DNA from 2 places in the Lactobacillus johnsonii genome. Region 1 is predicted to be linked to the other one. Evidence: predicted binding sites of a transcription regulator. Region 1 holds the regulator's gene; the other holds the start of a gene.

Region 1 (4,440 bases):
CAACTATCATGGAACTCTATTAGAAGCGCAGCATTTAGATCTTACAGTCCAAAATAAGAAATTGTTTGAAGATTTAAATTTAACTATTAAAAATCATGGGATTGTAGCTATAGAAGGAAAAAATGGATCTGGAAAGTCTACATTTTTGAAAAATATTTTAAAACCAGATAAAAATGTGATTTCTCAAGGAAAGCTTGATATTGTTAATGGCTTAAAGATATCATATTTACCACAAAATTTTATTGAATATTCTGGTACTTTATCTCAGTTTGCAGAAAAAGAAAAAATATCTTATGAAAATCTATTAAATATTCTTAGAAAAATGGGTTTTCCGAGAGAAAGCTTTGCCACAAAAATTGAAGAAATGAGTATGGGGCAGCAAAAAAGAGTGGCGATTGCCAAATCATTGGTAGAAGAAGCAGATATATATTTATGGGATGAGCCAGCTAATTATTTAGATGTGTTTAACCAGGATCAGTTAATTAACATGTTAAGAAAAGAACAACCGGCAATGCTATTAATTGAACATGATAAGTATTTTATTAGTCAGGTTACAGATAAACGAATAAAATTAGGAGATGTAAAAGCTAAATAATTAAAGGAGAAAAAATTGGTATTTGACTATAAAAAAGAATATAAAGATTTATATTTTCCAAAAAAGAAACCTGAATTAATAACTATTCCTGAAATGAACTATCTAGCAGTTTCAGGAAGCGGGGATCCAAATAAAGAAGATGGAACATATAAAAATGCTCTAGAAATGCTGTATAGTGTCGCTTATACCATTAAAATGAGTAAAAAAGGAGAACACAAAATCCTAGGTTATTTTGATTTTGTTGTTCCACCTCTTGAAGGTCTCTGGTGGATGAGGGATGATTCAAAAATCGACTACTCTCATAAAGAAAACTTTTCTTGGATTTCAATGATTCGTTTACCCGACTTTGTTACTCCTAAAGAGTTGGATTGGGCAGTTAAAACTGCTAGTGAAAAGAAGAAAAAAGATTTCTCGAAAGTAAAATTTTTTAAATATAACGAAGGACTATGTGTCCAGCAAATGCATATTGGTAGTTATGATGACGAATCGACGACAATTGAAAATATGCATAAATTTGTTAAGTCAGAAAATTATCAAATTGATATAAAAAATCCACGCTATCATCATGAAATATATTTAAGTGATCCGCGAAGAACTAGAGTAGATCGTGTAAGAACTGTAATCAGACTACCGATTAAATAAATTTGAGCAAGTACTAAGTACTTGCTTTTTTTGTTAAAAATCAAATTGATTTAGCACTCTACTTGAACAATTGCTAAAGTATGGTATCATATAAATTGTTAGCACAGAAGAAAGAAGAGTGCTAATGATGGGGGCGAGAAAATGTTGACTGAACGGCAAGAACTTATTTTAAAGACTATTATTATGGACTTTACTCAGACACATGAGCCAGTAGGTTCCAAGACCGTGATGAATCAACTGCCTGTCAAGGTCTCCAGTGCAACGGTTCGAAATGAAATGGCGGTTCTGGAAGAGAAAGGGCTACTTGAAAAGACACACTCTTCAAGTGGACGAATTCCTTCTACTGCTGGCTATCGATACTATTTGGATCATTTAATTAATCCAGTAAAAATACCAACGTCTGTCTATAATCAAATTGTTTACCAGTTAGACCGACCCTTTCAACAAGTTAATGAAATTGTGCAGGAAGCTGCAAAGATTTTATCTGATTTGACTAACTATACAGCTTTTGCAGCAGGACCTGAAACCCATTCGGTAAAAGTTACGGGTTTTAGAATTGTTCCTCTATCTAGTCATCAAGTGATGGCCATTTTAGTCACTGATGATGGTAATGTAAAGAATCAAATTTATACTTTGCCTCATCACACTAACGGGGAAGAAATTGAAAAAGCTGTTCGATTGATTAATGATCAATTAGTTGGAAAATCACTTAGTTCAATTAATGAAGTATTACTCAAGCGAATTGCTGATCATCTTATTGCTCGAGGATCTGCACCGGAAATATTAGATCTCTTACAAGATGTCATTAAAGATGCGGCTAGTGAGCAAATGTATGTTGATGGTCAAATTAATCTTTTGAGTAATTATGAAAACGATGATTTAACCAAGATAAAATCACTGTATAAGTTAATTGATCAAAATGATGCACTTTCAAGTTTGATTGGTTTTAATCCTGAAGATGAACTGAAAAATGATTCTAGTTCTAAGGTTCAGGTTAAATTGGGTTCAGAATTACCATCCGATTTACTTGAAAATTACAGCTTATTAACTGCACAATATAGTGTTGGTAAATATGGTAAAGGAACAATTGCACTACTAGGGCCAACAAACATGCCATACTCGCAGATGATCGGATTACTCGAGTATTTTAGGAATGAACTAGCAAAGAAATTGTTAGATTATTATGGTAGATTTAAGTAAGGAGGTTAGCTGTGAGTAAAGAAGAGTTTCCGCATGAAAAAGATTTAAAGGACGAGGTGACCCCAGATAAGGCACCAAAAAAAGATCCAAAAGCAGCTCCGAAAGAGGAAGTTAAGGAAAATCCAGTAGAGAATTATGAAAAAGAAATTGCTGAATTAACTGCTAAAAATAAGGATCTTGAAGATAAATACTTACGTAGTGAAGCTGAGATTCAAAATATGCAAGTGCGCTATGCAAAAGAACGTGCTCAGTTAATAAAATATGAATCTCAAAGCTTGGCTAAAGAAGTTTTGCCTGCAATGGATAACTTAGAGCGAGCATTAGCTGTTAAAGCCGATGATGAAGCTGCTAAGCAACTTCAAAAGGGCGTTCAGATGACTCTTGATTCATTAGTTAAATCAATGAAAGATCAAGGAATTACTGAAATTAAAGCCGAGGGCGAAACTTTTGATCCTTCTCTTCATCAAGCTGTTCAAACTGTGGCAGCAGAAAATGATGAACAAAAAGATCGCGTAGTTAAAGTTTTACAAAAAGGATATCAATATAAAGATAGAACATTAAGACCAGCGATGGTTGTAGTGGCTCAATAAGAAAGGAAGTTCCATATATGTCAAAAGTTATTGGTATTGACTTAGGTACGACTAACTCTGCTGTTGCCGTACTTGAAGGTAAAGAACCTAAAATTATTACTAACCCAGAAGGTAACCGTACAACTCCTTCTGTAGTTGCTTTTAAAAATGGTGAAATTCAAGTTGGAGAAGTAGCTAAGCGTCAAGCAATCACTAACCCTAACACTATTGTTTCAATCAAGAGTCATATGGGTGAAGAAGGCTACAAAGTTAAAGTTGGAGATAAGGAATATACTCCACAAGAAATTTCAGCTTTTATTTTGCAATACATTAAGAAGTTTTCTGAAGACTATTTGGGTGAAAAGGTAACTGACGCAGTTATTACTGTTCCTGCTTATTTCAACGATGCACAACGTCAAGCTACTAAAGATGCTGGTAAAATTGCTGGCTTAAATGTTCAAAGAATTATCAATGAACCAACTGCTTCAGCTTTAGCATATGGTCTTGATAAAGATGAAAATGATGAAAAAGTATTAGTATACGACCTTGGTGGTGGTACTTTCGATGTTTCTATCTTGCAATTAGGTGATGGAGTCTTCCAAGTATTATCAACTAATGGTAATACTCACCTTGGTGGTGACGACTTTGACCAAAGAATTATGGATTGGTTAATCCAAAACTTTAAGGAAGAAAATGGTGTTGACTTATCTAACGATAAGATGGCACTACAACGTTTAAAGGATGCTGCAGAAAAGGCTAAGAAAGACTTATCTGGTGTTTCCTCAACTCACATTTCACTTCCATTCATTTCTGCTGGAGAGGCTGGTCCACTTCACCTTGAAGCTGATTTAACTCGTGCTAAGTTTGATGAATTAACTGATGATTTAGTTCAAAAGACTAAGGTAGCATTTGACAATGCTTTAAGTGATGCAGGTTTGACTGTAAATGATATTGATAAAGTTATTTTGAACGGTGGTTCAACTCGTATCCCTGCAGTTCAAAAGGCTGTTAAGGATTGGGCTGGAAAAGAACCTGACCACTCAATTAACCCTGATGAAGCTGTTGCTTTAGGTGCAGCAATTCAAGGTGGTGTTATCTCAGGTGATGTTAAGGATATTGTTTTACTTGATGTTACTCCATTATCACTTGGTATTGAAACTATGGGTGGTGTCTTCACTAAGTTAATTGACAGAAACACTACTATTCCAACTTCAAAGAGCCAAATCTTTTCAACTGCAGCTGATAACCAACCAGCAGTAGATGTTCATGTTTTACAAGGTGAACGTCCAATGGCCGCTGATGACAAGACTTTGGGACGCTTTGAATTAACTGATATTCCACCAGCACCACGTGGTGTTCCACAAATTCAAGTTACTTTTGATATCGATAAGAACGGTATTGTAAACGTATCTGCTAAGGATATGGGTACTGGTA
Region 2 (4,440 bases), 620 kb from region 1:
AATATGTAGGCCCTGATCTTTTACCATATCATTGGTGTTTGCAAGCATTAAATCAACAATCTTGATTAAGTCTTTCTTATCAAGTGCATTAAATTCAACTATATCATCAAGTCTATTTAAGAATTCAGGTTTAAAGTATTGACCTAAGCTATTCTTAAATTGTTCTTGATGACTGTTTTCAGCTGCAAAACCTACGCTAGCTTCTTTGATTCCTTGACCAGCATTAGAAGTCATAATGATGATGGTATCTTTAAAGGAAACTGTGCGACCTTGCGAATCAGTTAAGCGGCCATCATCGAGAATTTGCAAGAATAGGTGGAGTACATCAGGATGAGCTTTTTCAATTTCATCAAATAAAATTAAGCTATATGGATTATGGCGTACCCTTTCTGTTAATTGACCAGCTTCTTCATAACCTACATAACCTGGTGCAGATCCGATTAGCTTAGATACAGAGTATTGTTCCATATATTCGCTCATATCAAATCGAATCATTGCATCTTCTGTACCAAAGATTTGCTTGGCTAATTGTTTAGCTAATTCTGTTTTACCTACACCAGTAGGTCCTACAAATAAGAATGAGCCGATTGGACGACCAGATTTGTTAAATCCAACTCGATTTCGTCTTATTGCCCGAGCAACAGTTTCAACGGCTTTGTTTTGACCAATTACATTATCTTTAAGGTCAGTAGCTAAATTCTTTAATTGAGTTTCTTCTTGTTTTTGTAAGTCACCGACAGGAATATTAGTTTTTTCCTCAACGATCTTATTCATGATCTTTTCAGTGATTTTAGGTGTTTGATCAGGATCTACTTTCTGATCTTTTAATTTTTCATACTTTTCAATCTGATCACGATAGTAGGCAGCTTTTTCGTAATCTTCATTTTTTAAAGCATCTTGCTTTAAGCTTTCAGCAGCATCTAGTCTTTCTTTGATTTTTTCACTATCAACATAAGGAATAGTGAGATTCATCCTTGAACCAGCTTCGTCTAAAAGATCAATAGCTTTATCAGGTAAGAAACGATCTTGAATGTAGCGTGAAGAAAGATCTACTGCAGCTTGTATAGATTCATCAGTATAGTGAACATGGTGGTAATCTTCGTAACGCTTACGAATGCCTTGCAAAATCTTAATTGTTTCTTCAGTTGTAGGCTCTTTAACCTCCACTGGTTGGAATCTACGAGCAAGGGCAGAATCCTTTTCGATGTTTCGATATTCCTTAATAGTAGTAGCACCAATTAATTGGAAATCTCCACGAGCTAAGGCTGGTTTAATAATGTTACCAGCATCCATACCACCTTCAGCGTTGCCAGCACCAACTAATTCATGAATTTCATCAATAAATAGGATGATATTATCGTTTTGTTCTAATTCTTTGATTAGTTGTTGCATTCTTTGTTCAAATTGACCGCGAATTCCAGTTCCTTGAACCATTGATACCATATTTAAAGAAATGATTCTTTTATCTTGAAGCTTAGCTGGAACTGAACCGTCGACAATTTGTTGTGCTAAGCCTTCAACAACAGCAGTTTTACCAACACCGGCTTCTCCGATAAGAACAGGATTATTTTTAGTCCGTCTGTTTAAAATTTCAATAACGCGAGCAATTTCTTTATCACGACCAATAACTGGATCAATCTTACCTTTTTTTGCTAAGTCGGTTAAATCTGTACCATACTGGTCGAGTAGGGATTTTTGACCACCATTGTTTCCACCTCTGCGGCCACCACCCATTTGCATGCGTGGATTATGTCCTTGAGGATTATTTTGTTCATTGTTGTTATTATTTAAGGCGTTGAATAAATCATCAAAATCGCCAAAAAATGCATTGTTATTATTCATACTATTATTTTGTCCTTGTTGATTTTTCAATTCTTGATAACATTGTTGACATAATGAGATTTCACGATCTTGCCCATTTACATTTGTATAAAGATGAATAGAGGCAGGACGTTCGTGACAGTTATCGCATAACATTAATATTCCGCCTTTCTTATAATATTCAGGCTATATTCCTATTTTAGCACTCTTGATATATGAGTGCTAACTTGCTAATATCATAGTACGGATACTTACTAATTGCAAGTGGTAAGCCCAGATTTTTATGGAAAATTGATATAATAGGATAAAGAAAAAATTTTTTATAAAGATGCGGAAACTTCAAGGAGATAAGTATAAGAAATGGATTATAAAGAAATATTAGATAAAATTATAAGTGGTGAATTAAAAGAGTATAGAGTTAGTCCCAAAGATGCTTTTCAATTTCAATTAGCTCTTAGAAGCTATGGTAAAAGACAGAGTATAACTGGGATTGCCCAAAGAGGTGGGGATATAATTTATACCTTATCTGATAATGAAAATTAAGTACTTTATAATGTAAACATTTACATTTGTGTTGTTTTCATTTAAAAAACATGATAACCTAATAAACGAGTGGGTATAAAACTCCCGATTATTTTTGATTTTAAAGGAGATAATTTAAAATGGAAAAACGCGAATTTCATATTATTGCTGAAACTGGTATTCATGCTCGTCCAGCTACTTTGTTGGTACAAGCTGCTTCTAAGTTTAACTCAGATATTAACTTGGAATACAATGGTAAATCAGTAAACTTGAAGTCAATCATGGGTGTTATGTCTTTAGGTGTTGGCCAAGGTGCAGATGTAACTATTACTGCTGATGGTGACGATGCTAAAGAAGCAATTGAAGCTATTGCTGACACTATGAAAAAGGAAGGTTTAGCTGAATAATGTCGAAAACTTTAAAGGGAATTGCAGCCAGTGATGGTATTGCAGTTGCACCAGCCTACCTTTTGGTAGAACCTGACCTTTCGTTTTCTAAAACCTCAGTTAGCGATGTTGATGCTGAAGTAGCTCGCTTTAAAAAAGTTGTTGAAGAATCAACTAAAGAACTTGAAAAAGTTCGTGATAAAGCTAAGGAAAGTTTAGGACCAGAAGAAGCACAAGTTTTTGATGCCCACCTTCTATTCTTAAGCGACCCAGAATTTACTGGGGCTATTGAAACAGAAATCAAAGATCAAAAAATTAATGCTGAAGCTGCATTAGATGAAACTGCTCAAAAATTCATTACTATTTTTGAAGGTATGACTGACAATGCATATATGCAAGAACGTGCAGCTGACGTACGCGATGTTTCAAAGCGTCTTATGGCACATCTTCTTGGTAAGAAATTGCCAGATCCTGCAGCTATTGACCATGAAGTTGTAGTAGTAGCCTACGATTTAACACCAAGTGATACAGCTCAACTTAACAAGAAGTACGTTAAGGGATTTGTAACTGATGTTGGTGGTAGAACTGCTCACTCAGCAATCATGGCTCGTTCATTGGAAATTCCAGCTGTTGTTGGTACTGAAACTATTACTAAAGATGTTAAAGATGGCGATATGCTTATTGCCGATGGTTTAGACGGCGATGCTATCATTAATCCAACTGATGCTCAAATCGAAGAATACACTAAGAAAGGTGAAGCCTTCGCTAAGCAAAAGGAAGAATGGAAGAAGCTAAAGAATGAACCATCTGTAACTGCAAATGGTAAGAAATTTATTATCGCTGCTAACATCGGTACTCCTAATGATATGAAGGGTGTAAAAGAAAACGGTGCTGAAGCAATTGGTTTGTACAGAACTGAATTCTTATACATGGATTCAAAAGACTTCCCATCCGAAGAAGCTCAATTTGATGCTTACAAGAAAGTTATCGAAGACATGGATGGTAAGCAAACTATCATTAGAACTTGTGATATTGGTGGAGACAAGCACTTAGATTACTGGGATCTTCCAGAAGAAATGAACCCATTCTTAGGTGTTCGTGCTATCCGTCTTTCAATGCAATACAAGGATATCTTTAGAACTCAATTAAGAGCCTTACTTCGTGCATCTGCATATGGTCCATTAGGAATTATGTTCCCAATGATTGGTACTTTAGCAGAATTACGTGAAGCAAAACAAATCTTAGCTGAAGAAAAAGATAAACTCGCTAAAGAAGGCGTTAAGATCGGTGACGACTTACAAGTTGGTATGATGATCGAAGTTCCAGCTGCTGCTGTCTTAGCTGATCAATTTGCTAAAGAAGTTGATTTCTTCTCAATTGGAACTAACGACTTAATCCAATATACTATGGCTGCTGATCGTGGTAATGATAACGTTTCTTATCTTTACCAACCATACAACCCATCTGTTTTACGTTTGATTAAGCACACTATTGATGGTGCTCATGAAAATGGTATTTGGTGTGGTATGTGTGGTGAAGCTGCAGGTGATGACATTATGTTCCCAATCCTTTTGTCAATGGGACTTGATGAATACTCAATGAGTGCAACTTCAATTTTACGTATCAGAAGTTTGATGAAGAAGATCAATACTGAAGATATTAAAGAATTAGCAAATAAAGCTTGTTTTGTTTCAGAAACTGCTGATGAAAA

The links. The regulator HrcA, encoded in region 1, represses chaperone genes, less so after heat shock. The targets are predictions, from matches to a motif close to TTAGCACTCNNNNNNNNNGAGTGCTAA.
Region 2: the regulator HrcA is predicted to act here: its motif matches at 2,021-2,047, upstream of H0I41_RS06835 (ATP-dependent Clp protease ATP-binding subunit).

Annotation. Positions count from the first base shown of each region.
Region 1 covers NZ_CP059055.1:809,518-813,957, forward strand. The annotation lists gene abc-f (ribosomal protection-like ABC-F family protein) at 1-595, shown strand, start outside; gene H0I41_RS03795 (GyrI-like domain-containing protein) at 611-1,237, shown strand; gene hrcA (heat-inducible transcriptional repressor HrcA) at 1,379-2,437, shown strand; gene grpE (nucleotide exchange factor GrpE) at 2,449-3,027, shown strand; gene dnaK (molecular chaperone DnaK) at 3,045-4,440, shown strand, end outside.
Region 2 covers NZ_CP059055.1:1,432,938-1,437,377, reverse strand. The annotation lists gene H0I41_RS06835 (ATP-dependent Clp protease ATP-binding subunit) at 1-1,977, opposite strand, end outside; gene H0I41_RS06830 (hypothetical protein) at 2,182-2,364, shown strand; gene H0I41_RS06825 (phosphocarrier protein HPr) at 2,484-2,750, shown strand; gene ptsP (phosphoenolpyruvate--protein phosphotransferase) at 2,750-4,440, shown strand, end outside.